3 regions of the Actinokineospora alba genome follow, and region 2 is predicted to be linked to each of the others. Evidence: riboswitches for the same ligand, from Rfam matches in the RefSeq annotation. Region 2 holds a riboswitch; each other region holds the start of a gene.

Region 1 (10,275 bases), 400 kb from region 2:
CTCCTCGCGCGCCTCCACGAACTTCGTCCCCAGTTCGGCGCGCCGCTCGTCGGGCACGGTCTCGCGGGCGTCGTTGAGGATCGTCCGCTCCTCCTCGTCGAGGTGGTGGTTGACCGCCTCGACCAGCTTCTGCAGGTGGTCTTCCCAGTCCTCCGACGAGGTGTCCTCGATCTCCATCAGGGCCAGCAGCGCCTGGTGGCCCTCGGCGTGTTCCTCCGCGCCGTGCTCGACCTCTTCGGCGTCGACCTTCTTGAACTTCCGCAGCGCCGGGTAGACCTCAGCTTCCTCGGCCTCGGCGTGCGCGACCAGTCGCGTGGACAGCTCGGCCAGCACCTTCGCCCGGTCATTCGTGTCGTCCCGCAGGTCCCGGAACAGGTCCTCGAAGAGCCGGTGGTCAGCGAGGATCAGTTCGATCACGTCGTCGGTCATCTCAAATCCCTTCGCCGTCTCGATGCCGGGGTACCCGCGGTGGGTGCGGGTCAACCGTCAGTCACGGTATGGCGAAGGCCAGTCGTCCGCTCGCCGACTCGAGCGCGGTCTGTGAGGCCGGAAGGTGTGGCAGACGCACCGCGGGGGTGGCGATTCGGCCCTGGTCGTGCAGGACGGCCTTGATCACGGCGGGGTTGGGTTCGGCGAACAGGGCGGCGGAGAGATCAGCCAATCGGTGGCCAAGGGCGCGGGCCCGGTCGAGGTCGCCCTTGGCCCAGGCGTCGACCAGGTCGGCGTAGGCGGCGGTGCGGACGTGGGCGGAGGCGAGGATGCCGCCTTCGGCGCCGAGGGCCAGCAGCGGTCCGGCCAGGACGTCGTCGCCCGCGAGCACGGCGAAGCCGTCCGGGCGGTGGTTCATGATCGCGATTGTGGTGGCGTCGATCGCGCCGACGCTGTGCTTGGTGCCGATGACGCCGGGGATCTCGGCTATGCGGAGGACTGTTTCGGCGGAGAGGGTGAGGGCTGTCCGGTAGGGGACGTTGTAGATGACGAGTGGGACTGGGCTGGCCTTCGCCAGGACGCGGAAATGTTCGATGACGCCTTGTTCGGTGGGGCGGGTGAAGGGTGGGACGAGGGTGAGGGCGGCGCTGATGTCGGGGGTGAGTTCGTTGAGGGCGCGGACCGAGGCGGCGGTGGCGCTGCCGCCCGCGCCGACGATCAGGGGAACATGACGTTCCCGGGCAACCGACGCGACAATGTCGATGACGGTGGCGCGTTCGTCGGGATCAAGGGCCGCGACCTCGGCTGTGGTGCCCAGGGCGACGATGCCGGTGGCTCCGTCGGTGATCACTTCGTGGGCCAGGCAGGCCAGGGCGTCTCGGTCGACCTGGTCGTCGGCGGTGAAGGGCGTGATGAGCGGGACGAGGATTCCGGCGAGTTCCATGGCTACGACCCTGGTGCCCAGTAGGACCGGGCACCAGTTCACGTTGCTACACAGACTCGTTAGCGCACGCCCGGTGGACGAAATAGCGGGCCCTCGTACAGCGGCGCGCCATCGTGGTCGCTGACGCGCACCCGCAGTGAATCGGGATGGTCGTCCACGGCCGCAGGTCCGGCGACCACGAACGCACCGCCCGCGACCTCGGCGTCGAGGGTGGTCCCGTCGGGCAGCAGCAGGACGAGCGCACCGACCTCAGGAGCCACTCCCCCGGCGACCACCACCATGCCCGGCTCCGACATGGTCGACAAGCAGCCGAGGAACCGCTTGTCGACCATGTCGGAGCCGCTCGCCGGGCAGTAGCCCCGCGAGGACTCGCCGGGTCTGGACGAACACAGGCGCAGGTCCGACGACCGGCTGACCAGAACGAGCACGATGTGGTCGGCGGCGGGGGACAACGCGATGACCCGCCGCCATCCACCGGGGTCGGTGTAACCCTCTGGCGGGCTGACCGAAAGGCACCCAAGGTGGGCAACCAGGTAGCTCGTGAGCGAGCCCCGCCCGGGCCGCTCCGCGGCGATCACCGTTCCTGACGCGAAGAACAGCGCCACGATCGCGAGCGCCGCGGCTGAGCGCCATGTTCGTACCGACATCGCATCCCCCTGGTTCGCTGAGGGGGATCATGGCACTCACAGCCGCGGCGCGGCGTCGATTCGGCGAAGTCCGCCTGCTACTCGGAGCCTGCTTCGATGTCGCCCTCCACCTGCAGGTATAGCTCTTGGAGCTGCTGCAGGGTGGCCGGGTCGGGGTCAGCCCACATCTTGCGTTCCGCTGCTTCCAGCAGTCGTTCCGCGATGCCGTGCAGGGCCCACGGGTTCGACTCGGTGAGGAACTTGCGGTTCTCCGGGTCCAGGGCGTAGGTCTGGGCCAGTTTGTCGTACATCCAGTCCGCGACCACGCCCGTCGTCGCGTCGTAGCCGAAGAGGTAGTCGACAGTCGCCGCCAGTTCGAAAGCGCCCTTGTAGCCGTGGCGGCGCATTGCTTCGATCCAGCGGGGGTTGACCACCCTGGAGCGGAAGACCCGGTTGGTCTCCTCCTCCAGGGAGCGGGTGCGGACCGACTCCGGCCTGGTGCTGTCGCCGATGTAGGCGGCGGGGGCCTTGCCGGTGAGCGCGCGGACGGTGGCGATCATGCCGCCGTGGTACTGGTAGTAATCGTCGGAGTCGGCGATGTCGTGTTCGCGGCTGTCGACGTTCTTGGCCGCCACGGCGATGCGCTTGTAGGCCGATTCCATGTCCTCGCGGGCGGGGGCGCCGTCGAGGTCGCGGCCGTAGGCGAAACCACCCCAGACCGCGTAGACCTCGGCCAGGTCCGAGTCGTCGCGCCAGTTGTGGCTGTCGATCAGGGGAAGCAGGCCCGCGCCGTAGGCGCCGGGCTTGGAGCCGAAGATGCGGGTGGTCGCGCGACGTTCGTCTTTTGCGTTGTCCGCCAGCACGTGCGCGCGGACGTAGTTGTCCTCTTCGGACTCTTCCAGGGCCGCCACCAGCCGCACGGCGTCGTCGAGGAGGTAGACGACGTGGGGGAAAGCGTCGCGGAAGAAGCCGGAGATTCGGACCGTGACGTCGATGCGCGGGCGGCCCAGCTCCTCCAGGGAGATGACTTCCAGGCCGCTGACCCGCCGCGACGCCTCGTCCCAGACCGGGCGGACACCCATCAGCGCCAACACTTCGGCGATGTCGTCACCCGCCGTGCGCATGGCCGACGTGCCCCACACCGACAGGCCGACCGAGCGCGGGAATTCGCCGGTGTCGGTCTTGTAGCGGTCCACAAGGGACTCCGCCATGGCCGAGCCGGTCTCCCAGGCGAGCCTGCTCGGGATCGCCTTCGGGTCGACGGAGTAGAAGTTGCGGCCAGTCGGCAGCACGTTGATCAAACCGCGCAGCGGTGAGCCGCTCGGGCCCGCCGGGACGTAGCCGCCGTCGAGGGCGTGCAGGACGTGGTCGATCTCGTCGGTGGTCTTCGCCAAGCGGGGAACGACTTCCAGCGCGGCGAAGGTCAGGACCTCGGTGACAGCTTCGTTCTCAGTCCCGAGCACCTCGCGGGTGACCTGGGCGGCCGCGTCGATCGACCAGTCGTGGGTCTCCATCGCCTCGACGAGGGCGAGTGCCCGGGCGTCGATCTCGTCGGTCTTGGTGCGGGTCTCCGAACCGTCCTCCGAGAGCCCGAGCGCCTCACGCAGGCCGGGGAGCGCCGACGCCTTGCCGCCCCACATCTGGCGGGCACGCAGCATCGAGTTGACCAGGTTGACTCGGGCCGCACCGGTCGGGGCGAGGCCGAGGGTGTGCAGGCCGTCGCGGATCTGGACGTCCTTGATCTCGCACAGCCAGCCGTCGACGTGCAGCAGGAAGTCGTCGAACTCGGCGTCGTGCGGGCGGTCTTCCAGGCCGAGGTCGTGGTCGAGTTTGGCGGCCTGGATCAGCGTCCAGATCTGGGCGCGGATCGCGGGCAGCTTCGCCGGGTCCATCGCGGCGATGTTGGAGTGCTCGTCGAGCAGCTGCTCCAGGCGGGCGGTGTCGCCATAGCTCTCGGCGCGGGCCATCGGCGGGACCAGGTGGTCGACCAGGGTGGCGTGGGCGCGGCGCTTGGCCTGGGTGCCCTCGCCCGGGTCGTTGACCAGGAACGGGTAGATCAGCGGCATGTCGCCCAACGCGGCGTCAGTCCCGCAGGACGCGGACATGCCGAGGTTCTTGCCGGGCAGCCATTCCAGGTTGCCGTGCTTGCCGAGGTGGATCATCGCGTGGGCGCCGAAGCTGCCCGCGACCCAGCGGTACGCGGCCAGGTAGTGGTGGCTCGGCGGCAGGTCCGGGTCGTGGTAGATCGCGACCGGGTTCTCGCCGAAGCCGCGCGGCGGCTGCACGATCAGCACGACGTTGTTCGCCTGCAGCGCCGCGAGGACGATCTCCCCCTCGGGGTCGTTCGAGTGGTCGACGAACAGCGTGCCCGGTGCCGGGCCCCAGTGCTCCTCCATCGACGCGCGCAGGTCCTCGGGCAGCGTCTCGTACCAGGTGCCGTACTCGGCGGCGGAGATGCGGACCGGGTTGCCGGAGAGCTGCTTCTCGGTGAGCCAGTTCGGGTCCTGGCCGCCCGCCTCGATGAGCGCGTGGATCAGCGCGTCGCCGTCGCCCGCCGAGACACCGGGCAGGTCGCCGACGTCGTAGCCGGCGTCCTTCATGGCGTTGAGCAGGGCGATCGCGCTGGCCGGGGTGTCGAGGCCGACGGCGTTGCCGATGCGGGCGTGCTTGGTCGGGTACGCCGACAGCATCAGCGCGATCTTGCGCTCGGCCGCCGGGACGTGGCGCAGGGTCGCGTGCTTGACCGCGATACCCGCCACGCGGGCGGCGCGCTCGGGGTCAGCGACGTAGACCGACAGGCCGTCCTTGTCCTGCTCCTTGAAGGAGAACGGGACGGTGATGATCCGGCCGTCGAACTCGGGCACCGCGACCTGGGTCGCGGTGTCGAGCGGGGACAGGCCGTCGTCGCTCTCCTCCCAGGTGGACCGGCTCGACGTCAGGCACAGGCCCTGCAGGATCGGGATGTCGAGCGCGGCCAGCGCGCCGACGTCCCAGGCGCCGTCGTCGCCGCCCGCACCGGCGTCGGCGGGGCGGGTGCCGCCCGCGGCGAGCACGGTGACCACGAGGGCGTCGACCGTCCCCAGCACTTCGAGAAGCTCTTCGGAGGCGGTGCGCAGCGAGGCGCAGTACACCGGGACGGCCTGGCCGCCCGCGTCCTCGACGGCGCACGAGAGGGCCTCGACGAACGCGGTGTTCCCGGCGATGTGGTGGGCGCGGTAGTAGAGGATGCCGATCTTCGGCCCCTCGGTTCGGCGCGGCTCACGTTCCAGCGGACCCCAGGTGGCCAGCTCGACCGGCTTGGCGAAGCCGTTGCCGGTGAGCAGCAGGGTATCGGACAGGAAATGGAAGAGTTCGCGAAGGTTGTCGCCGCCGCCGTGCGCGAGGTAGCTGTGCGCCTCCGCGACCACGCCGACGGGCGCGGTCGAGCACTCCATCAGCTCCGCGTCCGGTGCCGCCTCGCCGCCGAGGACGACGACCGGGCGGGTTCCGGCGAGCAGGGCGTCGAGGCCTTCCTCCCAGGCCCGGCGGCCGCCGAGGAGGCGGACGATGACCACGTCGACGCCGTCGAGCAGGGCGGGCAGGTCGTCCACGCCGAGGCGGGCGGGGTTGCCGAGCCGGTAGTCGGCGCCGCTGGCACGCGCCGAGAGCAGGTCGGTGTCGGAGGTCGACAAGAGCAGGATCATGAGGCCCTTCCTGGGGTCCGCGCCCCGGGTCGTGGTCGCGATGACGGGAGTTCCTGGCTTTCCGGGGAAGCGATTCCCCGGTGACAGTGGCGGGACCGCGCCGGATTCACACCGGCTTCCTCCACTTGCCATCGCAGTGTCGGGCTCACCCTATATTCGGGCGGTGCCTATCTCCCACCGCCGCTCGGGTGCCGACGCCTGCCCGGGTGCGCTCGACGTCCACCGGGCCGCCGACGGCGGCCTGGCGCGGGTGCGGATTCCGGGCGGCAGGCTGACGTTCGCGCAGCTCAGGGCCGTCGCGGAAGCGTCCGCTGACCTGGGCGACGGGGTGTTGGAGCTGACCTCCCGGGCGAACCTTCAGGTGCGTGGGCTGGCCGAGGGCGCCGAGGTCGAGCTAGGTGCGCGACTGGCCGAAGCGGGCCTGCTGCCGTCGCTGACGCACGAGAAAGTGCGCAACATCATGTCTTCGCCGCTGGGCGATCCCGGCTTGGCCGCCGAACTGGACGCCGAGCTGTGTGCGACGCCGGAGTTGGCGGCGCTGCCCGGCCGGTTCCTGTTCGTCTTCGACGACGGCCGCGGCGACGTGGCGTGGCTGGGCGCGGACGTCGCCGCCCTGCCGGTGGGCGCGTCGGTCGCGATCCTGCTCGGCGGCGCGGACCACGGTGTCCGGGTGCCGCGGACGGACGTGGTGTCGACGATGCTGGCTTGCGCCGCCGCGTTCCTGGAACTGCGCGATGAGCAGTGGCGGATCGCCGAACTGGACGCGAGCATGATCGCCGCCCGGTTCCCGACGACCGCCGAACGGGTCGAGCCTGGCGTGCCCGGCGCCGTCGGCCCGGTGGGTCCGGTGGAGTTCGTCGACGGAACCGCCGGCTTCGGGGTCGCGGTCCCGTTGGGCAGGCTGACCTCCGAGCAGGCTCTGGCGCTGGGCCGTGACGTCGTGGTGACTCCGTGGCGCGGTCTGGTGGTCGCGGGACCGGAACCCGTCGTGCCCGGCTTGATCACCGACCCGGCTTCGCCGTGGGTCGGGGTCACCGCGTGCACCGGGCAACCCGGCTGCGCCAAATCCCTGGCCGACGTCCGCGCGGACGCACGGCCCCTTGACCGACCCGCGCACTGGTCCGGCTGCGCACGGCGCTGCGGACGACCCGCGGGCGAGGTGATCGACGTGGTGGCCACCGAGAGCGGCTACCAGGTGTCTGGAAGGCAGGAACCTTGATCGACTACATCCGGGACGGCGCGGAGATCTACCGCCGCTCGTTCGCCACGATCCGGGCCGAGGCGGATCTCGCCGGGCTGCCCGAGGACGTGGCCCGCGTCGCGGTCCGCATGATCCACGCCTGCGGCATGGTCGACTTGGTGAGCGACATCGCCTACTCCCCCGACGTCGTCCGCGCGGCCCGTAAAGCCCTGCTCGACGGCGCCCCGGTCCTGTGCGACGCGCACATGGTCGCCTCCGGTGTCACGCGCAAGCGGTTGCCCGCGGACAACGAGATCATCTGCACCCTGTCGGACCCGACCGTCCCCGACCTGGCGTCCACTTTGGACAACACGCGCAGCGCGGCGGCGATGGAACTGTGGCGCGACAAGCTCGAGGGCTCGGTGGTGGCGATCGGCAACGCCCCGACCGCGCTGTTCCGCCTGCTGGAGATGATCGACGAGGGCGCGGGCAAGCCGGCAGCCGTGCTCGGCCTGCCGGTGGGCTTCATCGGGGCGGCGGAATCGAAGGAAGCTTTGGCGGCGCACGGAAGCGTGCCGTACCTGGTGGTTCGCGGGCGGCGGGGCGGCAGCGCCATGGCCGTGGCCGCGATCAACGCGATCGCGAGTGAGCAAGAATGACGGGCACCCTATACGGCGTCGGCCTCGGCCCCGGCGACCCGGAATTGATGACGGTCAAGGCCGCGCGCCTGATCGGCGAAGCCGACGTGATCGCCTACCACAGCGCCCGCCACGGCAAGTCCATCGCGCGTGGCGTGGCCGCGCAGTACCTGCGGGAAGGGCAGATCGAGGAACAGCTCGTCTATCCGCTCACCGTCGAGACCACGGACCATCCGGGTGGCTACGCCGGCGCCATGGCCGAGTTCTACGAACAGAGCGCCGCCCGACTGGCGGTCCACCTGGACGCGGGCCGGAATGTCGTGGTGCTGGCGGAGGGCGACCCGCTGTTCTACGGCTCGTACATGCACATGCACAAGCGCCTGTGCGACCGCTACAAGACCGAGGTAGTCCCCGGCGTCACGTCGGTAAGCGCGGCGGCGGCGGTGCTGGGTCGGCCGCTGGTCGAGGGCGAAGAAGTCCTGACCGTACTGCCCGGAACCCTGCCCGAGGAGGATCTAGCCCGACACCTCGCGGCCACGGACTCGGCAGCGGTGATGAAGCTGGGCCGCACCTTCGGCAAGGTCCGCGCCGCTTTCGAGGCGGCAGGCAAACTCGACCGCGCACTGTATGTGGAGCGGGCGACCTGGGACCAGGGCCGCAGCATGCCCCTGTCCGAAGTGGACCCGACAACGGTGCCGTACTTCTCGCTGGCGCTGCTCCCCAGCCCGATCAACGACGGGGTTGCCGGCCAGGCAGCCGCACCTGTGACGTCGGAGTCGGTCGGCGAGGTCGTCGTCGTGGGCACCGGCCCCGCCGGACGCCCGTGGCTCACCCCCGAGGCCCAAGACGCCTTGGCAACGGCTGACGACCTGGTCGGCTACGTCACCTACCTCGACCGTGTCCCACCCAACCCCCGCCAACGCAGGCACGCCTCCGACAACCAGGTCGAGGCGGAGCGCGCCGCGTTCGCCCTGGACCTGGCCAAGCGCGGCAGGCGCGTGGCGGTCGTCTCCTCGGGCGACCCAGGCGTGTTCGCCATGGCAGCGGCGGTCCTGGAGGTGGCAAGCGATCCACAGTGGACCGATGTGCCGGTGCGCATCCTCCCCGGCCTCACCGCCGCACAGGCGGTCGCCAGCCGGGTAGGCGCACCATTGGGACACGACTTCTGCACCATCTCCCTTTCTGACCGCCTCAAGCCCTGGGAAGTCATCACCAAACGCCTCGACGCGGTGGCGGCGGCAGACCTGGTGATCGCCATTTACAACCCGGCATCAAAATCCCGCACCTGGCAACTCGGCGAAGCAAGGGATCTACTACTCAAGCACCGCAAGCCCGACACCCCAGTAGTGATCGGCAGGGACGTGGGCGGCCCAGAGGAAACAATCCGCATTGTCCGACTGGAAGACCTGGACCCCACCACGGTGGACATGCGCTGCCTCCTCCTGATCGGCTCATCACAAACACGAGTGGTCACCCGAGGCAACGGGACCCAGGCCGTCTTCACCCCGCGCACCTACCCCGGCTAGCCGAAACGCAAGGGGCCAACGCAACGGCCTGTTTGGGTGGAGTGGTTTCTTTGGGGGAGAAGAAAGGCCCCTAAACTTGCCGTGGTCGTGGGGCCGAAGGCTCCCCACCCGCTCTTCCACGACAGGGGCCTTTCTTCGTAGGGGCCCCAAAGAAACCACTCCACCCAAACAGGCACCCCACCAAATCAGGCCAGCACGGCGATCAAGGCAGCAGCGACATCAGCCTGCGGCGGAGCCACAGGCCACCACTCGCCACCCTGATCCCGATACGGATACCACCGCTCATCCCGCCCCAGCCGAAGCTGCACCTCCCCCACAGTCCAGTGGTTGCGGGACGCAATAACGGAACCTTCCGCGACAGCGGCCAAAGCATCATCCGCCCGAGCACGGGAAGCCGCAGGCGGCTGCCAGGAAGTCTCCAACACCCGCAACCCCTGCTCCCCACCATTGCGCCAAGCAGCGACCGCCCTATCAAGCCCCTCAACAGACCGCAGCCGAGCTTCCGCGGCCGGATAGGTTGCCGCGTAGCGGATCGCGTCCGGTCTGCGCGCGAGGTCGGGGACGTCGCCGGTCAGCATCTCGCGGGCGCGGGTGGCCGCGTCCGTGGCGAGTAGTTCCAGGGCTTCCGGATCAACGCCCTCGGCAGGCGGAACCGACAACACGGTCGGCTTGCCGTCGGGAATCGGTGGCGGTTCCGGCAACGCCTGCTGCCTGCGGGCGAAGACGTCCACCGCCAGTTCCGTTGCGGGAGGGGCGGAGCGACCATGCAGGTCGCCCAGGAGTTCCGCTTCATCCTTGCCGCGCAACAGGAGCAGCACAAACGGATCTGCGTCCAACAGCCAAGACACCTGATACGCCAAGGCTGCCGCATGACGGCACGGCATCTCCCAGCCGGGACACGAACACTCCGGATCAAGGTCACCGATATCCGGCAGCAACCGCACCCCCGCATCGCCGGCAGCGTCCACCAGTTCGGCAGGCATGTCCCGATCAAGCAGAGCAGCGATATGCCCAGCCTTCACCGCGATCTGATCAAGAAAGCGCCGCCATTCCGCATCAGACAACGGTTCCAGCCGCATCACGGTCTGATACGACGTGTCGTCCTCATAGTCGCGCACAGTCGCCGCCAGCCGACCAGGGCTCACCGTGATCGACCCGACGTACCCCGTGTACGCGTACTTGCGCCCCTGCCGCAGCTGCTGCTCGTCGAGCGCCGAGTCCTCCATGGCCTTGATCCACGCCCGCCCCCA
Region 2 (10,275 bases):
GGCGCTGCTGGGCTCCTACGCGCGGACGGTGCTGACGCACAAGGAGCCGCTGCCCCGGCTGCTGGCCAAGATCCGGGAGAACTTCGGCCAGGACTCGGTGGCGCTGCTGGAGAAACGCGACGGCGAGTGGCGGGAGGCGGCGGTCGCGGGAACTCCGTCCGGCGAGCCGGGCACCGAAGTCCCGGTCACCGACGACATCGTGCTCGCCCTGCGCGGCAAGCCGCTGCCCGCGGCGGACCGGCGGGTCCTGGAGACGGCAGCGGGCCAGGCGCTGCTCGCCCTGCGCCAGCAGCGGATGGCCGAGGAGGCCGCGCACGGCCGGGCCATGGCCGACACCGCCAAACTGCGCACTGCCCTGCTCTCCGCGGTCGGACACGACCTGCGCACCCCGCTCACGTCCATCAAGGCCGCCATCGGCAGCCTGCGCGACACCTCCATCGAGCTGTCACCGCACGACACCGGCGAACTGCTCGCCACCGTCGAGGAGTCCGCCGACCGCCTCGCCGGTCTCGTCGACAACCTGCTCGACGCGTCCCGGCTGGCCACCGGGGCGGTCCGGCCGCACCTCGACGAGGTCGGCTACGACGAGGTGGCGAACCGCGCGCTGTCCGGAATGGACGGACGGGACGCGGTGGCGGTCGACATCGACGAACGGCTGCCCGCCGTGCTCGCCGACGCGGGCCTGCTCGAACGGGTCATCGCCAACGTCGTCGACAACGCCCTGCGGCACGGCGGTTCGGGGGTGGCCGTGCGGGCCAGCAGCCACGCCGCCCAGGTCGAGCTGCGGGTCGTCGACCGCGGACCGGGACTGCCCAAGGGCGCCGCCGACACCGCGTTCGAGCCGTTCCAGCGGCTGGGCGACCGGGATCCCACCACCGGTGTCGGCCTGGGGCTGGCGGTCGCCAAGGGGTTTACCGAGGCCATGGGTGGCACGATCAGCGCGGAGGACACTCCGGGCGGCGGCCTGACCATCGTGATCGCGCTGCGCGCGGCCGGGAACGGAGAAAAGTGACCAAGATCCTGGTCGTCGACGACGAGCCGCAGATCGTGCGCGCGCTGCGGATCAACCTGACCGCGCGCGGCTACGAGGTCGTCACCGCCGCCGACGGGGCCGCGGCCCTGCGCGCGGCCGCCGAGACCAAACCCGACGCCGTCGTGCTCGACCTTGGGCTGCCCGATATCGACGGCACCGAGGTGATCCACGGCCTGCGCGGCTGGAGCACGGTCCCGATCATCGTGCTGTCCGCCCGGGTCGACTCCACCGACAAGGTCGTCGCGCTCGACGCGGGCGCCGACGACTACGTCACCAAGCCCTTCGGCATGGACGAGCTCCTGGCCCGCCTGCGCGCCGCCGTCCGCCGGGCCGCGACCGCGCCCGCCGACGACGACCCGGTGGTGGAGACCGAGGCGTTCACCATCGACATCGCCGCGAAGAAGGTCCACCGCGACGGCGTGGAGGTACACCTGACCCCGACCGAATGGGGGATGCTGGAGATCCTGGTGCGCAACAAGGGCAAGCTGATCGCCCAGAAGCAGCTGCTGCGCGAGGTGTGGGGCCCGAACTACGGCGACGAGAAGCACTATCTGCGCGTCTACATGGCCCAGTTGCGCCGCAAGCTCGAACCGCGGCCGAGCGACCCGCGCTACCTGCTCACCGAGCCGGGCATGGGCTACCGCTTCGAGACACCGCGGGAGGCGAACGGGACTTAGGCCCGCGCGTGCCCTCAGCACCGCGCGGGCCTGCCCCGCCCTGACGTTAGTGGCCGAATTTCTTCGGCCTGGACACCCGGTGAGCGGTTCCCCGTGCTGAGAAGCCCCCTGGTCCTCTCACCAACCGTCCGCTTTAGCGGATGCCCTGTGGTGAGCATAGGCTAGGAGTGCCTCCGTTTGTCAACCACACCAGGGTGATCCACACTAGGCTCTGAACGAAAGCGTCCGCTGCAGCGGACGTGAAGGTCGAGGGTGAGGACAGCGCGATGGACTCCCAGCAGCGCAAAAGCGAGGTTGCCGAGGGTGTTCTCGCCGAGAAGATCAACCACCTGCTGTCGCGGCTGTACCCCGAAAAGGAGTCCCGGCCCGGCTACGCCAAGCTGGCGGGCCAGATCCGGGAGCAGACCGGCAAGGCCATGTCGGCGACCTACCTGTGGGAGCTGGCCAGCGGCCGCAAGCGCAACCTGACCCAGGACACGCTGGTCACGCTGGCCGAGTTCTTCGGCGTCCCCGCCGAGTACTTCCTCGACGACGTGGTCGCCTCCCGGGTCGACGCGCAGCTCGACCTGGCGCTCGCGCTGCGCAACCAGAAGGTTCGCTCGATCGCGCTGCGAGCCGAGGGATTGTCTGACGATACGCTGGACGCGCTGCTGGCCATGGTCACCGAAGCGCGGCGGATCGAGCGGCTGGAGCCCACGACGGACTCGGGCGAGACCCGGTCCGAGCGGGACGAGTGATGCTCTGCACTCCCGGACCATGGCCGCGGTTTCGGAGGTGCCCGAGCGGAGGTGTCGGCGACGACATGATCACACGACGCGGCTACAAGAAGTGCCGCACCCTGGTGGACGGCCTCGCGCTGCCCAGGCCGTTCTCCGTCTCCGCGCTCGTGGAGATGCTCGCCGAGCAGCGGCAGCGCCCCATCGACATCGGCACCCTGCCCGCGGGCCTCACGGTCAACGCCTGCGGCGCGTGGCTGCACTTGGCCGACCGGGATGTGATCTTCGTCGAGGCCAAGACCAGCCCGTACCACCGCGACCACATCGTGCTGCACGAAATCGGACACATGCTGTGTGACCATCGGAGCAAGGCAGACGATATCGTCGCCGACCTCGGGCGGTTTCTCCCTGACCTGTCGCCCGCGCTGGTGCGCCGCCTGCTGGCCCGCACCAGTTACAGCACCGACGAGGAGCAGGAGGCGGAACTGGTGGCGAGCTTGATCCGGATCACCGCGCAGGCACAGGCACCCGGTGGGTCCACCGGGGCACTGAGCGAACTCGAGGCCGCGCTCGGCCTGTGGAGCCGCTGAGATGACACCGGCCCTGCTCAAGCAGTTCGGCACCGCCCTGGTCATGTACGGCGCCATCGCGCTGTGGATCGCGCTCGCGCTGCGTTTCGCCGGGGCCATGCGCTCCCGGCCGCAGCGGCGGCTGCTGATCGCCATCGCCGGTCTCGCCGGTTCGATCACGGTGTACCTCGACCCGATCACCAAGGTGCTCAACGAGACCTACGTGCTCGGAACAAGCTGTGGCATCGCGATGAACATCTGGGGCGTCATCAGCTCCGCGTTCATCCTCGACTTCGTGCTGGCGGCGATCTCGCGCCGCAGGCCCCTGCTCGTCTACGGGTCGGCGGCGGCCGTGTGCGTCGCGCTGATCTGGCTCAACACCGGCCCGGTGCCCGCCGCGGGCTGCGTCACCTCCATCGCGGTCCCCTGGTACAGCCCGTTCTGGTGGCTGCTGTGCGTCGCGCACGTCGTCGCCGTGCTGCCCTGTGCCGTGCTGTGCGCCCGCTACGCCCGCCAGGCGAGCACCCGCGCCCTGCGCGCGGGCCTGCTGCTCCTCGCGGCGGGTTTCGCCTCGTCGACGATCTTCTGGTCGTTCGTGGTCCTGGGCTACCTGCTGACGCACAACCCGTGGCTGGGCTCCTCGTTCTCGCTGAACATCGGCATCACCGCCTGGCTGATGGTGGCCGGCGTGACCGTGCCGGTCGTCGCCCACGTCTGGCGCCTCGCACGCGACCTGCGGGTCCTGCGCGCGCTCGAACCGCTGTGGCAGGACCTGGTCGAAGCCGTCCCGCACGTGCGGATGCCCGACCCGAAGGCCCGCTTCGCCTCCATCGACATGCGGCTCTACCGCCGGGTCATCGAGATCCGCGACGCCCTGCTGATCCTGCGCGACTACGTCGACCAGGACACCGTCGACGCGGCGAAGGCCCACGCGCTCGCCGCCGACCCGAACCCCGACACCATCGAGGCACGGGCCACCGCGCGCTGGCTGGCGGCGGCCCAGCAGGCCAAGGCGCGGGGCGTCGAGCCCCGACCGGACGCCGACGCCACCGCGTCACAGCGGCAGAGCAGCGACGACCAGTGGACCGGTGAGCTGGCCTTCCTCGAACTGCTGTCGCAGGCCTGGCGCTCGCCCGGTGCGCTGGAGTTCGCCGGGGCCAAGTCGGCGGCGGAGGAATCCGCGTGAGCGGCGGCTACCGCGACAGTGTGCTGAGCAAGGACTCCCCCGGCGAACGCGGCAGACTCGGCTCCATCCAGTCCTCTGTGGACGGATTCACGACCGGCATCCTCGACAGTCTGGGCGTCGACAAGGACTGGGACTGCCTCGAACTGGGGGCGGGCGCGGGATCCATCGCCGACTGGCTGGCGGAGCGCTGCCCCGAGGGCCGGGTCGTCGCGGTCGACATCGACACCCGCTACCTCGCCCCGGACCGCTACGAGGTGGTCAAGGCGGACATCACCGACGCGGACTTCTCCCCCGGCCGCTTCGACCTGGTGCACGCCCGATTCACCCTGTGCCACCTGCCCGAACGCGACGACGTCGTCCGGCGGGCGGCATCGTGGCTCAAGCCCGGCGGCTGGCTGGTCGTCACCGACCCCTACCAACTGCCCGGGGAAACGTCCCCGTTCCCGGTGATGACCCGGATCATGGACGCCTACCGCGAGGTCATGGCGGGTCATGGAGCCGACCTCACCTGGGCGCGCGGACTGCCGTCGCTGCTGGCGGGTGCGGGCCTGGAGTCGATCGACTTCACCGGCAGGCTCGCCTGCATGGGCAACCTGGAGCGCGACCGCTGGCGCCCGCTGATCGACCAGGCCGCCCCCGGCCTGCTGGCGAGCGGCAAGGTCACCCAGGCCGACCTGGACGAGTTCCACACGCTGCTCACGGACCCGACGTTCATCGACATCCCCCAGTTCACCCTCGCCGCCTGGGGCCGCGCCATTACTACCAACGCGTAACATTGGCCTGGTGACCCCAGGCGAAGCCCCGACCAAGCGCAAGCGCCGCGTCTACGCGGCTCGCGTCCCCGTCGAACAACGCCGCTCCGAACTCCTCGACGCCGCCCTGCATCTGGTGGTGACGGCAGGACACACGGCCGTCACGATGGACGCGGTGGCGGAGCAGGCCGGGGTCACCAAACCAGTCGTCTACGGCGTCTTCGGCAACCGCGCGGAACTACTGGACACCCTCCTGCGCCGCGAACAGGAACAGGGCTTGGCCCAACTGGCGGCGATCCACCCCGACCCGGCGAAAACGGACCCGGGCGACCAACTCGCCCACATCCTGGCGGAATTCCTGAAAGCGGTCCGCGAGGCCCCGGACCGATGGACCTGCATCGTGATGCCCATGGCAGATATGCCGGCCCAATTCCACGCCGTTCGCGAAGAGGCCAGGGGAAGAGTCCTCAAGCGCACCGAGAAACTGGCAAGCGAACTACTTCCGAAACATAAGGCCGACCTCGACCCAGAGATCGTCGCCCACACCGTCGTAACCCTATTCGAGATGGCCGCCCGACTAGTCCTGACAGATCCCGAACGCTACCGCCCGGAGCGCTTCACCACCGCAATCCGAACGGCACTCAACTAAACCTGCACCACTTGAGCAGGTCAGCCCTGCCCCAGAACCCAATGAACGCAAGGGGCCGAACCCAACGGCCTATTTGGGTGGTTCGCCTTGATTTGGGGTGAAATGGGCCTAAACTTCCGGCGCGGGTGGGTTTCACCTCCCCACCCTCTTTGCCCGCGCAGGCCCATTTCTGGGGGTCCCCAAATCAAGGCGAACCACCCAAATAGGCACCAGCACGCCAAAGACGCCCGAAACGCATCAAGCCACCGAACGAGTCCGAAACACAGCACGCCGAGAAGCCCGCAAACTCCCCCGACAAGCCCGAACAACCTGCCGATTCGCGAAAGAATCCGGCACCCCACAAGTCCCACACAACAGCGCCACAGTCCCAGCGAGCTCATCCACCGCGACCGAAACCGCCCGCCCGCAACACCAGCGGTGACCAGTCACCGCGATGACATGCTGCGGCGACGCCACACACTCGTGAACCCACCGCCGGTGCAGCCCACAAGTGATCCGGTCGTGCGGCGACAACGTGCCGCGCCCCTCAGCGCGGTCCTCCACGTCGAGCGTCGCGGCCAACCCAGCGGAGATAGTGGTGTTCATAGGTCCCAGCATCGACTGTCCCACCCGGACAGTGAATTGGTGAAGTTACGTATTTCGGTACCTAACTCGCACGTACGTATCCCCGGGCAGCCGCGACACTCCGACACAACATGTAGGTGCACGAGCCCGGTGATCACCCATGTATTGTGTGCCGAGAGCTGGTTCGGCCGTCCAACCAGGGCGGCCGTCGCAAGAGGGAACCCGGTGTGAGTCCGGGACTGCCCCGCAGCGGTGAACGGGAACGACCGCCGTCAACAAGCACTGGACGAAGTCCGGGAAGCGACGGCCAGTAGACCTGCCGACAGGCGCGACGGCGCCGGTCGGCCTGCCCGTGAGTCCGAAGACCTGCCCGCTCACCCGTCCGCGTCGCGGGCGGGAGTTCCTGGTCCCGAGGGAGGGCCGTGGGCTGCGCGGCGCCGGTGGGCGCCGTCGGTTCCGCGTGCGCTCCGGGGGCAGGACGTCAGCCCGAGCTCGCGAGGAGAGAGCCCGTGACAGCCACCACCCAGACCGCCGCCCAAACGATGCGCGTCCGCAAGCGCAGCGGCGACACCGAGCCGGTCGACCCAGCCAAGATCATCCGTGCCGTCGCCCGCTGCGCCGACGGCCTGGCCGAGGTCGACCCGCGCCGGGTGGCCACGAAGACGATCAGCGGGCTCTACGACGGCGCGAGCACCGAGGAACTCGACCGGCTGTCCATCCAGACCGCCGCCGAGCTGGTGTCCGAGGAGCCGCAGTACTCCAAGCTCGCCGCCCGCCTGCTCGCCGGCTACCTCGACAAGGAGACCCGCGGGCAGGGCGTGCACTCGTTCAGCCAGAGCGTCGCGCTCGGCCACGCCCACGGCCTCATCGGCGACGGCACGGCGGCGTTCGTGGCCACGCACGCCCGCAAGCTCGACGACGCCGTCGACCACGACGCCGACCTGCGGTTCGAGTACTTCGGCCTGCGCACGGTCTACGACCGCTACCTGCTGCGCCACCCCGACAACCGGGCCGTCGTCGAGCGGCCGCAGCACTGGCTGCTCCGAGTCGCGTGTGGACTGTCGCACACGCCGAGTGAGGCCATCGCGTTCTACCGGCTGATGTCGTCGCTGGCCTACCTGCCCAGTTCACCGACCCTGTTCAACTCCGGCACCCGGCACACCCAGATGTCGTCGTGCTACCTGCTCGACTCGCCGCGCGACGAGCTGGAGTCCATCTACGAGCGGTATTCCCAGATCGCGCGGCTCTCGAAGTTCGCGGGCGGCATCGGTGTGCAGTGGTCGCGGGTGCGTTCGCGCGGCGCGCTGATCCGGGGCACCAACGGGCACTCCAACGGGATCGTGCCGTGGCTGCGGACACTGGACGCGTCGGTGGCGGCGGTCAACCAGGGCGGCAGGCGCAAGGGCGCGGCCTGCGTGTACCTGGAGACCTGGCACCCCGACATCGAGGAATTCCTCGAACTGCGCGACAACACGGGTGAGGACGCGCGGCGGACGCACAACCTGAACATCGCCAACTGGATCCCCGATGAGTTCATGCGCCGGGTCGAGGCCGACGCCGACTGGTCGCTGTTCGACCCCGCCGAGATCCCCGAGCTGCCTGACCTGTGGGGCGAGGCGTTCGACCGCGCCTACCGCGCCGCCGAGGAGGCCGGACGGGCTGTGCGCACAGTCAAGGCGCGGGACCTCTACGGCCGCATGATGCGCACGCTCGCCCAGACCGGCAACGGGTGGATGACGTTCAAGGACACCGCGAACCGCACCTGCAACCAGACCGCCGAGCCCGGCAACGTCGTGCACCTGTCCAATCTCTGCACCGAGATCCTGGAGGTGACCAGCGACGACGAGACCGCGGTGTGCAACCTCGGCTCGGTCAACCTCGGCGCGCACCTCGACCACGCCGGGGGCATGGACTGGGAGCGGCTGCGCGAGACCGTCCGCACGGCCGTCACGTTCCTCGACCGGGTGATCGACATCAACTACTACCCCACCGAGCAGGCCGGCCGGAGCAACCCGCGCTGGCGCCCGGTCGGGCTCGGGGTGATGGGCCTGCAGGACGTGTTCTTCGCGCTGCGCCTGCCGTTCGACAGCGCGGAGGCGAAGGAGCTGTCGACCCGGATCGCCGAGGAGATCTACCTGACCGCGCTGGAGACCTCGGCGGCGCAGGCGGCGAGCGCGGGCGCGCACCCGGCCTACCAGCAGACCCGCGCGGCCCGCGGGGACCTGCAGCCGGACCTGTGGGGAGTGACGCCGACGCAGACCGAGCGGTGGGCGGCGGTGCGGGAGCGGATCGCCGAGCACGGCCTGCGCAACTCGCTGCTGATCGCGGTGGCGCCGACGGCGACGATCGCGTCCATCGCGGGCTGCTTCGAGTGCGTCGAGCCGCAGGTGTCGAACCTGTTCAAGCGCGAGACGCTCTCGGGTGAGTTCCTCCAGGTGAACTCGTACCTGGTGGCGGAGTTGAAGAAGCACGGCCTGTGGACACCGTCGGTGCGCTCGACCCTCAAGCGCGACGAGGGTTCCGTGCAGGGCATCGAGTCCCTGCCCGAGGAGAGCCGGGCGCTGTTCCGCACCGCGTGGGAACTCCCGCAGCGCGCTTTGATCGACCTCGCCGCCGCGCGCGGCCCGTACATCGACCAGAGCCAGTCGCTGAACCTGTTCGTCGCCTCGCCGACGATCGGGAAGCTGTCGTCGATGTACCGCTACGCCTGGCAGACCGGCCTCAAGACCACGTACTACCTGCGCTCCCGCCCGGCGACGCGCATCCAGCAGGCGACGGTTTCACCTGACGCAATCGCTTGCTCCTTGGAGAACCCCGAGACCTGCGAGGCGTGCGAGTGACCACTTTGGACAACACCCGGCGGGCCAAGTCCCTGCTCGACCCTGGCATGGACCTGACCCTGCGGCCGATGCGGTACCCCCGGTTCTACGAGAGCTTCCGCGACGCCATCAAGAACACGTGGAGCGTCGAGGAGGTCGACCTGCACTCCGACCTCGCCGACCTGAAGAAGCTGACCGGCGCCGAACGGCACCTGATCAACCGGCTGGTCGCCTTCTTCGCCACCGGCGACACCATCGTCGCCAACAACCTGGTGCTGAACCTCTACCAGCACATCAACGCCCCCGAGGCCAGGCTCTACCTGTCGCGGCAGCTGTTCGAGGAGGCCGTGCACGTCCAGTTCTACCTGACCCTGCTCGACACCTACCTGCCCGACGAGCAGGAGCGGGCCGCCGCGTTCGCCGCGGTGGAGAACATCCCGTCGATCCGGGACAAGGCGGAGTTCTGCTACCGCTGGATCGACTCGATCAACGGCCTGCACCGTCTGGAGTCCAAAGAGGACCGACGCGGGTTCCTGCTGAACCTGATCTGCTTCGCCGCGTGCATCGAGGGCCTGTTCTTCTACGGCGCCTTCGCCTACGTGTACTTCCTGCGGTCCAGGGGCCTGCTCAACGGCTTGGCGTCAGGCACGAACTGGGTCTTCCGGGACGAGTCCATGCACATGGCGTTCGCCTTCGACGTGGTGGAAACCGTCCGCCGCGAGGAACCGGACCTGTTCGACGACGCGCTGCACGACCAGGTCCGCCAGATGCTGCGCGAAGCGGTCGACGCCGAGACCCGGTTCGCCGAGGACCTCCTCGGCCAGGGCGTCGCGGGCCTGCCGCTGAGCGACATGCGCGCCTACCTGGAACACGTCGCCGACCGCAGGCTCGCGGCGTTGGGGCTGGCACCGGAGTACGGGTCGGGCAACCCGTTCACGTTCATGGAGCTGCAGGACGTGCAGGAGCTGTCGAACTTCTTCGAGCGGAAGGTGTCGGCGTACCAGGTCGCCGTCACCGGCTCGGTGAGCTTCGACGAGGACTTCTGACCGATTGGGAAATTCACAACCCCGCCGCCGCGCGAGATGTGGGCCACACGCCGAACCCCGTGCGGCCGACACTGCTAGCTTCGAGATCATGGGGAAGCAGCCGACTCCCGCGCGGCGGCGCGGTGCGTGGTCGGGCCTCGCCCTGCTCATCTCCTCGCTGTTGGTGCTCGCGGCGGCATTGTGTCCGCCGCACCAGGACAGTGTGGGCGCGGCTCCGGCAGCCGTCGAGCACCACCTCGACGGCTGCGGCGTGGGCGCGCACCA
Region 3 (10,275 bases), 390 kb from region 2:
CCCGCACGCTCGACGGGATCGAGTTACTGATCCAGTCCACGACCTGAGCGGTCCAGCCACGCCACGGCGGCGTCGACCGTCGCGACCTTCTCGACGTCGGGGGTAGGTGGTCGGCGCACGATCACGACGGGGAGGCCGAGGTCGCGGGCGGCGTCGAGCTTGGCGACGGTGAGGGAGCCGCCGCTGTCCTTGGTGACGAGGACGTCGATCCGGTGTTCGGTCATCAGGGCCCGTTCGCCATCGACCGTGTAGGGGCCGCGGTCGAGCAGCAGGCGCATCTGCGCCGGTGTGGGCGGTTCCGGCGCGTCCACGCAGCGGACCAGGAACCAGCCCGGGCAGTCGGCGAACTCGGCGAGGCCCTGGCGGCCGGTGGTGAGGAACACCCGCTCCCCCACGGTCGGGAGCAGGCGCGCGGCGGCGGGGAGGTCGTCGACCCAGTGCCAGTCGTCGCCGGGGCGGGCGGACCAGCCGGGACGGCGCAGCATGAGCAGCGGAACACCGGAGCGAGTCGCGGCTTGCGCGGCGGAGGCACTGATGCGCTGGGCGAAGGGGTGCGTGGCGTCGACCACGGCGTCGATTCGCTCGGCCGCCAGCCAGTCCGCGAGACCCTCCGGCCCACCGAAACCGCCCACCCGCACGTCGCCGACCGGCAGCTTCGGGTCGCGGACCCGACCCGCCAGCGACGACACGACCTCGGTGTCCGGGCGCTCCACCAGTGCGGCGGCCAGAGCCCGGGCCTCCCCCGTGCCGCCCAGGATCAACACCTTCACCACGCCACCCCCGGTGACATCGGGCCGAGCCGACCAGGCACCCTGGTGGCATGACCGAGGAACGGCGCACGCCGGAAGGGCTGCGCTACGGCTGGACGACGGGCGCGTGCGCCACGGCGGCGACGACTGCCGCCTATACCGCGCTGCTGACCGGCGAGTTCCCCGACCCGGTCACCATCACCCTCCCCAAAGGACAGACGCCTGCCTTCGCCCTCGCCGTGGAGGACCTCGATCCGGGCAGCGCCATGGCTGGGGTGGTCAAGGACGCGGGCGATGACCCGGACGTCACCCACGGCGCGCTGATCCGCTCGACCGTGCGGCACGGGCCGCCGGGGAGTGGCGTGACGTTCGTCGCGGGGCCGGGCGTTGGGACGGTCACGAAAGCCGGGCTGCCGCTGGCCGTCGGCGAACCGGCTATCAACCCGGTGCCCCGCACGCTCATGCGCGACCACGTCGCTGTGGTGGCGGCACTGCACGGCGGGACCGGTGACGTGGTGGTCGAGATCTCGGTCGACCGCGGCGAGGAACTGGCCCGCAAGACGTGGAACCCGCGGCTGGGAATCCTTGGCGGGCTTTCCATTCTGGGTACCACGGGCGTCGTCGTCCCGTACTCCTGCTCGGCGTGGATCGACAGCATCCGCCGCGGCATCGACGTCGCCCGCGCGGCCGGGTACCAACATGTGGCCGGGTGCACCGGTTCGACGTCGGAGCGCACGGTCATGGATCTCTACGGCCTGCCCGAGGACGCCTTGCTCGACATGGGCGACTTCGCCGGCGCGGTGCTCAAGTACCTGCGCCGCCATCCGGTGCCCAAGCTGACCATCGCGGGCGGTTTCGCGAAGCTGTCGAAGCTCGCGGACGGCCACCTCGACCTGCACTCCGCCCGCTCCCAGGTCAACCTCGCCGCCCTGGCACGCACGGCGGTGGAGGCGGGCGGGGACAGCGAACTGGCCGAACGCATCCTCGGCGCCAACACGGCCTTGGAAGCCCTTACTTTGTCGCAGGCCAAGGGAATCCCGCTGGGTGACGCCGTCGCCGAGGGCGCCAAACGCACCGCCCTGGAAGTCCTGCGGGGTGCCGAGGTGGCGGTGGACGTGGTGGCGATCGACCGGGCGGGCACGATCGTCGGCCGCACTCACTGACACCCGCGCGCAGCCACCGTGGGCCGCGCTCACGAACGCTCGCGGGCGGCCGAGTACAGGTGGCTGTCGCAGAAACCTTCCGGCGCCAGGACCCGGCCGACGATGATCACCGCAGTCCGCTTGATCCCCGCTTCCCGGACGCGATCGGCGATGTCCGACAGCGTTCCGCGCAGGATCACCTCGTCCTCACGCGACGCGTAGGCCACCACCGCGACCGGACACAGTGGACCGTAGTTCGGCAGCAGCTCCGCCACGACCTCGTCGATCCGTTGCACGGCAAGGTGCAGCACCATCGTCGCCCGGCTGCGGCCGAGGGTGTCGAGGTCCTCGCCGTCGGGCATCGGGGTGGCGCGGGCCGAGGTGCGGGTCAACACGACGGTCTGGCCGACGCCCGGGACGGTCAGTTCGGTGCGCAGGGAAGCGGCCGCCGCGGCGAAGGCGGGCACGCCGGGGGTGATGTCATACGGGATTCCGGCCGCGTCGAGCCTGCGGACCTGTTCGGCCATCGCGCTGAACACCGACGGGTCGCCGGAGTGCAGCCGGGCGACGTCGTGGCCCTGCGCGTGTGCGGCGGTGAGCTCGCCGATGATCTCGTCGAGGGTCAGGTTCGCCGTGTCGACCTTGCGCGCTCCCGGCGGGCACAGGGCCAGCAACTCCTCAGGCACCAGCGCGCCCGCGTACAGGCAGACCGGCGACTCGGCGATGATCCGCTGCCCGCGCACGGTGATCAGGTCCGCCGCACCCGGGCCGGCCCCGATGAAGTGCACGGTCATGTGTCCTCCTTCTGCACGGTCCACTGCGTGACCGGCAACATCGGCCGCCAGGCGGTGAACCCGCCCAGCGGCGCGGCCCGGCTGACCGCCAGCCGGATCAGCTCACCGCCGAGATCGGCCCGCCACCGGGTGACGAGCGCCTCGGACTCCAACGTCACGGCGTTGACCACCAGCCGCCCGCCCGGCCGCAGCGCCGCCCAGCCCGCCGCGATCACGCCTTCGACCGTCACCCCGCCGCCGACGAACACCGCGTCCGGCTCAGGCAGGTCGGCCAGCGCGTCCGGCGCGAAGCCGGACACGACCCGCAGCGCGGGGACACCGAGCCTGGCCGCGTTGCGGGTGATCCGCGCTGCCCGGTCCGTTTCCGGCTCGACCGCGATGGCCCGGCAAGACGGGTGGCTGCGCATCCACTCGATGCCGATGCTGCCGGACCCGCCGCCGATGTCCCACAGCAGCTGCCCGGGCTCCGGGCCCAGCGCCGCGATGGTGACCGCGCGGATCTCCCGTTTGGTGATCTGGCCGTCGTGCTCGTAGACGTCGTCCGGCAGGCCCGGGCTGCGCGGCAGCCGCCGGGCGTCGGCACTGGCCACGCACTCGACGGCGACGAGGTTCAGCGCGCCCACCTCGGCCGACCAGCCGTCGGCGATGCCGGTGTCGACCCGCTCCCCCGGCCCGCCCACGTCGGTCAGCACGGTCATGACGCTGTCGCCGAACCCGCGCGCGGTCAGCAGGGAGGCGACGGCGGCCGGGGTCGAGGCGTTCTCGCTGAGCACCAGCACCCGGACGCCAGGGTGGATCACCGCATGCAGCCGGGCGACCGGGCGGGCCACCGCGCTGACGATCTCCACGTCCTCCAGCGCCCAACCCAGCCGCGCGCACGCCAGCGACGCCGACGACGGGTGCGGCAGGACGCGGACCTCGGTGAACCGGCTCAAGGTGGTCCCGATGCCGTAGAACACCGGGTCGCCGCTGGCCAGCACGCACATCTCACGGCCGCGGTGGGTGTCGAGGAAGTCGGGGATCGCGGGCAGCAGCGGCGACGGCCACTCGACCCGCTCCGCCTTGACCTCGTCGGGCAGCAGTCCCAGCTGGCGCGCGCCGCCGACGACCACGTCGGCCCTGGCCAACGCGTCGCGGGCCGGGTCGGTCAATCCCGCCCAGCCGTCCGCACCGATGCCCACCACTGTCACCACAACCGAAGACGTTAACCGACGGGTAGTCGAGATCCACGCCACGTGGCTTGGCCGGCGCATCCCCATCTGCGACGATGTGACCGACCAAGCAGGGTGAGCGAGGAAACCGGTGCGAATCCGGTGCGGTCCCGCCACTGTCACCGGGGAGCGCCACTCCCCCGCGCGCCACCGGGGCACCCGCCCTGGGAAGGCCGGAGCGGCGCGGCGATCCGGGAGCCAGGACACTCCACCCCTGCCAAGACCGACCCGGGCGCGGACCCGGAGTGAGGATCATGGCGTGCTGCCAGCCATCTCTGTCTTTCCCGTGAGCCGATGAGCGGCTACCCGTTCTCCGCCGTCGTCGGCCACGACGATCTCCGCCTCTCCCTGCTGCTCAACTCGGTGCACCCCGGGATCGGCGGCGTGCTGGTCCGGGGCGAGAAGGGCACCGCGAAGTCGACGATCGTGCGCGCGCTGGCGGCTCTGCTGCCGGAGGCGTCGGTCGTCGCGGGCTGCCGGTTCAGCTGCGACCCCGAGCGGCCCGACCCGCACTGCCCCGACGGTCCCCACACCGACTTCGACGATGACACTCGGCCCGCCCGACTCGTCGAGCTGCCGGTCGGCGCCACCGAGGACCGGCTGATCGGCTCCCTTGACCTGGAGCGCGCGCTGACCGAGGGCGTCCGCGCCTACCAGCCCGGTCTGCTCGCCGCCGCCCACCGCGGGGTCCTCTACGTCGACGAGGTCAACCTGCTGCACGACCACCTGGTCGACCTGCTGCTCGACGCCGCCGCCATGGGCCGCGCCCACGTCGAACGCGAGGGCGTGTCGGTCTCACACGCGGCGTCGTTCCTGCTGGTCGGGACCATGAACCCGGAGGAAGGCGAGCTGCGCCCGCAGCTGCTCGACCGGTTCGGGCTCACCGTCGAGGTGCGTGCCTCCCGGGACGTGCCGACGCGCACCGAGGTCATCCGCCGCAGGCTCGCGTTCGAGGCCGACCCGGCCGGGTTCGCCGAGCGCTGGTCCGACGCGGACGCCGAGCTGGCGACCAGGATCGTCGCGGCCCGCAAGGCGCTGCCCGAGGTGTCGCTGCCTGACTCGGAGCTGCGCCGCATCGCCGCTGTCTGCGCCGCGTTCGACGTCGACGGCATGCGCGCCGACCTGGTGCTGGCTCGCACCGCCGTCGCGCACGCCGCCTGGCGGGGCGCGGAGCGGGTCGAGGAGTCCGATGTGGAGGTCGCCGCTCGGCTGGCGCTGCCGCACCGACGCAGGCGCGACCCGTTCGACGAGCCCGGCATCGAGCAGGACCAGCTGGATCAAGCGATGAAGGACGCGGCCGAGGAAGCGGACCGCGAGCCCGACCCGGATCCCGGACCCGATGGTCCTGGGGGTGGTGCTCCCGAGCCCGGTGACGGACCGACCGGGCCCGCGCAAGGGCCGCAGAACGCCGAAGCGCCACCAACGCCGTCCGGCGGGCAGGCCCCGGCCACCCCGGACCCGGCGTTCCGGGCCCGGCAGCTGGAGATCGCCGGTGTCGGCGAAGGCGCGCCGGGCCGCCGATCCCGCTCCCGAGCGGGCTCCGGGCGAGCGCTTCGGGCTTCGACCTCACAAGGCTCCGGCATCCACCTTGTCGGCACCCTGACCGCCGCCGCGCCGTACCAGCGCGACCGTGGGCGCACGGGCGCCGGGCTGATCGTGCGGGCCGGAGACGTGCGCAAAGCCGTCCGCGAGGGGCGGGAGAGCAACCTCGTCCTGTTCCTGGTCGACGCGTCCGGTTCCATGGCCGCCCGCAAGCGGATGTCCGCGGTGACCGGTGCCGTGGTGTCGCTGCTGCGCGACGCGTACCAGCGGCGCGACAAGGTCGGGCTGGTCACCTTCCGCGGGTCGTCCGCGGAGCTGGCGCTGCCCCCGACGTCGTCTGTGGAGGCGGCCGTGGCCCGGCTGCGCGACCTGCGCACCGGCGGCCGCACCCCACTCGCCGACGGACTGCTCCGCGCCCGCAAAACCCTTGCCGTGGAACGCCTTCGTGACCCGCGCAGGCGTGCGCTCCTGGTCGTCGTGACCGATGGGCGGGCCACCGTCGCGGTGTCGCGTGACGCCGTGGGTGACGCGATGCGAGCGGCGGCGATGATCGCCGCCGAGGGCACGGCGAGCGTCGTCGTGGACTGTGAGAGCGGCCCGGTCCGGCTCGGCCTGGCGGGCAAGCTGACCGCCGCGCTCGGCGGCACCGGCCTTCGTCTGGAAGAACTGTCGGCGGACTCGGTGGCGGGCGTGGTTCGCGCCGCCCGCGCCGCGTAGAGGGAGAGAAACACCGATGCCACAAGGCAAACCCGAAGTCGTCCCCGACGATGGCCGGACCACTCGGCAGCGCCGCAACCGGCCGCTGGTCGTGGTCCACACCGGCGAGATGAAGGGCAAGTCGACCGCCGCGTTCGGCCTCGCGCTGCGCGGCTGGAACCAGGGTTGGTCGATCGGCGTGTTCCAGTTCGTGAAGTCCGCGAAGTGGCGTGTCGGCGAGGAGTCCGCGTTCCTGGCGCTGGGCAAGGTGCACGAGGAGACCGGCGAGGGCGGTCCAGTCGAGTGGCACAAGATGGGCTCGGGCTGGTCATGGTCGCGCAAGCCGGGCAGCGAGGATGACCACGCCGAGGCCGCGCGTGAGGGCTGGGCGGAGATCAAGCGCAGGCTCGCCGAGGAGACCCATGGGCTCTACGTGCTCGACGAGTTCACCTACCCGCTCAAGTGGGGCTGGATCGACGTCGACGACGTCGTCGAGACGCTGGCGAGCCGGCCGGGCCACCAGCACGTGGTGATCACCGGCCGCGACGCGCCGCAGTCCCTTGTGGACGCCGCCGACCTGGTGACGCACATGACCAAGGTCAAGCACCCGATGGACGCGGGACAGAAGGGCCAGAAGGGCATCGAGTGGTAGCCAGACTGGTCATCGCCGCGCCCGGTTCGGGCAGTGGCAAGACCACGATCGCCACCGGCCTCATGGCCGCGCTGCGCAGGCGTGGGCACACGGTGGCGCCGTTCAAGGTCGGCCCCGACTACATCGACCCCGGCTACCACACGCTGGCGGGCGGCAGGCCGGGACGCAACCTCGACCCCGTGCTCGTCGGCGAACACCGCGTCGGGCCGATGTTCCGCCATGGCGCGCTGGGCGCGGACATCGCGGTGGTCGAGGGTGTGATGGGTCTGTTCGACGGGCGCATCGGCCACCAGGTCGAAGCGGGCGGGTTCGGGTCGACCGCGCATGTGGCCGAACTGATCGACGCTCCTGTGGTGCTGGTCGTGGACACCCGCGGCCAGAGCACGAGCCTGGCCGCGCTGCTGCACGGTTTCCGGTCGTACCGCGCGGGTGTTCGGATGGCGGGCGTGGTGCTCAACCAGGTCGGCTCCGACCGCCACGACCAGGTGCTGCGCGAGGCGTGCGCCGACGTCGGGTTGCCGGTGCTGGGATCGGTGCGGCGCGCGGTCGAGGTGGACGTCCCGTCTCGGCACCTGGGCCTGATCCCGGCGGTCGAGCACGGCGCGGCCGCGATGCGCGCGGTCGAGGCCATGGCCGACCTGATCGACGCCTCAGTGGACCTCGACGCGGTCGTGCGGCTCGCCCGTTCGGCCCCGGACTTCCCGGGCCCGGTCTGGGATCCGGCCGAGGAGGTCGAGGTCGTGCCGGGCCGCCCGGTGATCGCGGTGGCCGGTGGTTCGGCCTTCACCTTCGGCTACGCCGAGCACGTGGAACTGCTGCGGGCGGCCGGCGCGGAGATCGCTGTGGTCGACCCGCTGCGCGACGAGTGCCTGCCCGCGGGCACGGCCGGGCTGGTACTGCCCGGTGGCTTCCCCGAACAGCACGCCGAAGCGCTGTCGGCCAACGAGAAGCTGCGAATGGACGTCCGCGCGTTGGCGGAGTCGGGCGCGCCGATCCACGCCGAGTGCGGCGGGCTGCTCTACCTGGTGTCCGAATTGGACGGCAAGCCCATGTGCGGTGTCCTGCCCGCGACCGCCGCCATGAACCCTCGCCTGACCCTGGGCTATCGCGACGCTGTCTCGATGGCGCCGTCGCCGCTGCGGCCGGAGGGCAGGCGGGTGACCGGGCACGAGTTCCACCGCACGGTCACCACCCCGGTCCACGGCACCACCCCGGCCTGGGCCTGGCGAGACCACGAGGGCGTCACCCGCCGCGAAGGCTTCATCCAGGGCAACGTCCACGCCTCCTACCTGCACACCCACCCCGCCGGCGACCCCACCGCCATCACCACCTTCGTCACCGCCACCTGACCGCGAGTCGCCCCGCCAGGCAAACGAGTCGCCCCTCCCGGCAAGTGAGTTCGACATCGAGACAACTCGAATGTCGAACTCATCTGCTGGAAGGGGCGACTCGTTTGCTGGAAGGGGCGACTCGCGGTCAGGTGGTGCGGCGGAGGGAGCGGGTCATGAGGGTGGCGAAGGTGATGCCGATGGTGGCCCAGAGGACGGCCGAGGTGCCTAGGGAGGCGACTCGGAAGTCCCAGATCAGGTCACCGGGGAAGCCCGCGGGAACCTCCTGGAACGACGGCAGCAGCTTCGCGACCGCCGTCACCACGACCACGTAGCCGAGCACGGACACCGCGGTGGCGGTGAAGCCGCCGAGCCTCGGGGTCAGCGATCGGGCGAGCACCGTCCCGGCGATCACCAGCACCACGGAGATGCCGATCATCGCGAAGAACAGGGCGGTGCGGTCGCCGATGGTGTCGGCGCTGCCGACGGCGGGCGGGTTCGCCGGGTACGTCAGGAATGGCACGAGCACCACCGCGACGTAACCGATGCCCGCCACCGCCAGCGCGGTGGAACCCGGGGTGCGGGTGCCGATCCGGCCGTAGGCGAACGCGAAGGCCAAGCCGAACAGCCCGCCCAGGCCAAGTCCGAACACGACCGCGCCGATGCCCAGGCCGACCGTGGACTGGAAGGCCCGCGTGAAGCCCTCTTCCTCCTCAGCGGCCGGTTCGGCGTGGCTGTGCCCATCAGAGTGCGCGGGCGCGCCCGCCTCCTCGATGGCGATGGCGCGGTCGACCGAGGGTTCACCGAAAGCGGCGGCGAACCCGAAGGCCAGGAGTCCGCCGACCAAACCGGCCAGCAGACCCCAGATCAACACCGATCGGACAGTGAGCGCGGCCGACGCACTCTCCGGCCGTGTCTCAGAGTTCACGGAGTCGGTCAGTGGCACGGGAAGCCCAGCAGGTGACGCGCGTCGTGGACGAGTTCGTGGACAGAGGTGCCCTCGAAGATCGCCAGCGCTCCCTGCTCGGCTCCGACGAAGTACATGGCGAGCAGGGACAGAACACCCACGAAGATCGCGTACGGCAGGGTCTGCCGAATCGGGATGCTCAGCGGGATCGGGGTGGGGTTCGCGACGGCATGCGTCATGAGATCCTCCTCGGGGCTTCACGCGGCCCAGTCAGTGGAGCGGGACGATGGTGGAGGGTCTGACTTCGGCTCCGGGTGCTCCGGGACCGATCACAGTGGCGCGGCCGTGCCGGATTCTCACCGGCTTCCTTCTACCATCAGGGTCGACTCTGAAAAGTATTGGAGCCGGGCTGGCACTGTCAACGCGGCCGTTCGGACGGTGGGATATCTCATGAGCGCGACGTTGACCGTGGTCAGCCACGCCGCGACCGCGGCCACCCGAATGGCCGCGTTTCCCCGCGACGAACCGGTCGAGCGGTCGCTCGACGTAGCCGGTCCGGGTCGGGTGGACAGCGCTTCACGCGGGCCGGAGACGCGCTGCGCGCAGACCGCCGCGGCGCTCGGGGTGACCGCCGAGATCGACGACCGGCTGCGCGACTGCGACTACGGGCGCTGGCGGGGCCGCACGCTCGACGACGTCGCGGGCGCCGAACCCGAGGAGGTCGCCCGCTGGCTCACCGACCCGAAGGCCGCGCCGCACGGCGGTGAGTCCATTGTGGACCTGCTGAGCCGGGTCGCGGACTGGCTCGACGAGCTTCAGCCGGGCCGCCGGATCGTCGCCGTCACGCACCCGGCGGTGGTCAAGGCGATGATCGTGACCGCCCTCGGCGCAGATCCGCCCGCCTTCTGGCGAATCGACGTCGCGCCATTGTCACGCACCGTTTTCCGCGGCGGTCCGCACCGCTGGAATTTGCGCTGGATTTCCGCGAGCGAATTGGCGGAATGATTCGCGAAGTTTGTCGAATACGGCGCGAAACGCTCAGCAGAATCAAGGGACTGCGCCACCCGGCCTACCGAAGGTATCGAATCGCGCCCGAACGGACGCGGACGGTCACGATTCGTGAGGAGATCACGAGCTGAACGACATCCATGGCGGCGATTAACCGATAGCTCCGCGTGACTTCCGCTCTTGCGCACAGCGCCGAATGGGGCCACGGTAGTACCGACGAATGACTCGATCGCGTGCAATTCGACG

The links. A riboswitch is a leader RNA that binds a small molecule or an ion and turns the genes downstream of it on or off. The one in region 2 is predicted to bind cobalamin.
Region 1: linked by a shared signal. The riboswitch ahead of cobN (cobaltochelatase subunit CobN) and the one ahead of C8E96_RS20805 (ribonucleoside-diphosphate reductase subunit alpha) in region 2 are both predicted to bind cobalamin.
Region 3: linked by a shared signal. The riboswitch ahead of C8E96_RS22575 (putative cobaltochelatase) and the one ahead of C8E96_RS20805 (ribonucleoside-diphosphate reductase subunit alpha) in region 2 are both predicted to bind cobalamin.

Annotation. Positions count from the first base shown of each region.
Region 1 is NZ_SNXU01000001.1:4,905,091-4,915,365, reverse strand. Features, by position in the region: gene C8E96_RS22650 (hemerythrin domain-containing protein) at 1-429, opposite strand, end outside; gene dapA (4-hydroxy-tetrahydrodipicolinate synthase) at 491-1,372, opposite strand; gene C8E96_RS22640 (hypothetical protein) at 1,432-2,019, opposite strand; gene cobN (cobaltochelatase subunit CobN) at 2,097-5,681, opposite strand; cobalamin riboswitch at 5,710-5,829, opposite strand; gene C8E96_RS22630 (hypothetical protein) at 5,845-6,900, shown strand; gene C8E96_RS22625 (precorrin-8X methylmutase) at 6,897-7,520, shown strand; gene cobJ (precorrin-3B C(17)-methyltransferase) at 7,517-9,025, shown strand; gene C8E96_RS22615 (SWIM zinc finger family protein) at 9,211-10,251, opposite strand.
Region 2 is NZ_SNXU01000001.1:4,502,184-4,512,458, reverse strand. Features, by position in the region: gene C8E96_RS20840 (DUF4118 domain-containing protein) at 1-1,012, shown strand, start outside; gene C8E96_RS20835 (response regulator) at 1,009-1,710, shown strand; gene C8E96_RS20830 (hypothetical protein) at 1,950-2,447, shown strand; gene C8E96_RS20825 (hypothetical protein) at 2,513-3,016, shown strand; gene C8E96_RS20820 (MAB_1171c family putative transporter) at 3,018-4,181, shown strand; gene C8E96_RS20815 (class I SAM-dependent methyltransferase) at 4,178-4,954, shown strand; gene C8E96_RS20810 (TetR/AcrR family transcriptional regulator) at 4,965-5,582, shown strand; cobalamin riboswitch at 6,310-6,534, shown strand; gene C8E96_RS20805 (ribonucleoside-diphosphate reductase subunit alpha) at 6,656-8,986, shown strand; gene C8E96_RS20800 (ribonucleotide-diphosphate reductase subunit beta) at 8,983-10,011, shown strand; gene C8E96_RS20795 (hypothetical protein) at 10,100-10,275, shown strand, end outside.
Region 3 is NZ_SNXU01000001.1:4,890,798-4,901,072, reverse strand. Features, by position in the region: gene C8E96_RS22600 (TetR/AcrR family transcriptional regulator) at 1-47, shown strand, start outside; gene C8E96_RS22595 (cobalt-precorrin-6A reductase) at 24-773, opposite strand; gene C8E96_RS22590 (cobalt-precorrin-5B (C(1))-methyltransferase) at 821-1,912, shown strand; gene cobM (precorrin-4 C(11)-methyltransferase) at 1,942-2,685, opposite strand; gene cbiE (precorrin-6y C5,15-methyltransferase (decarboxylating) subunit CbiE) at 2,682-3,878, opposite strand; cobalamin riboswitch at 3,979-4,104, shown strand; gene C8E96_RS22575 (putative cobaltochelatase) at 4,191-6,155, shown strand; gene cobO (cob(I)yrinic acid a,c-diamide adenosyltransferase) at 6,172-6,786, shown strand; gene C8E96_RS22565 (cobyrinate a,c-diamide synthase) at 6,780-8,135, shown strand; gene C8E96_RS22560 (CbtA family protein) at 8,263-8,988, opposite strand; gene C8E96_RS22555 (CbtB domain-containing protein) at 9,051-9,260, opposite strand; gene C8E96_RS22550 (histidine phosphatase family protein) at 9,472-10,026, shown strand.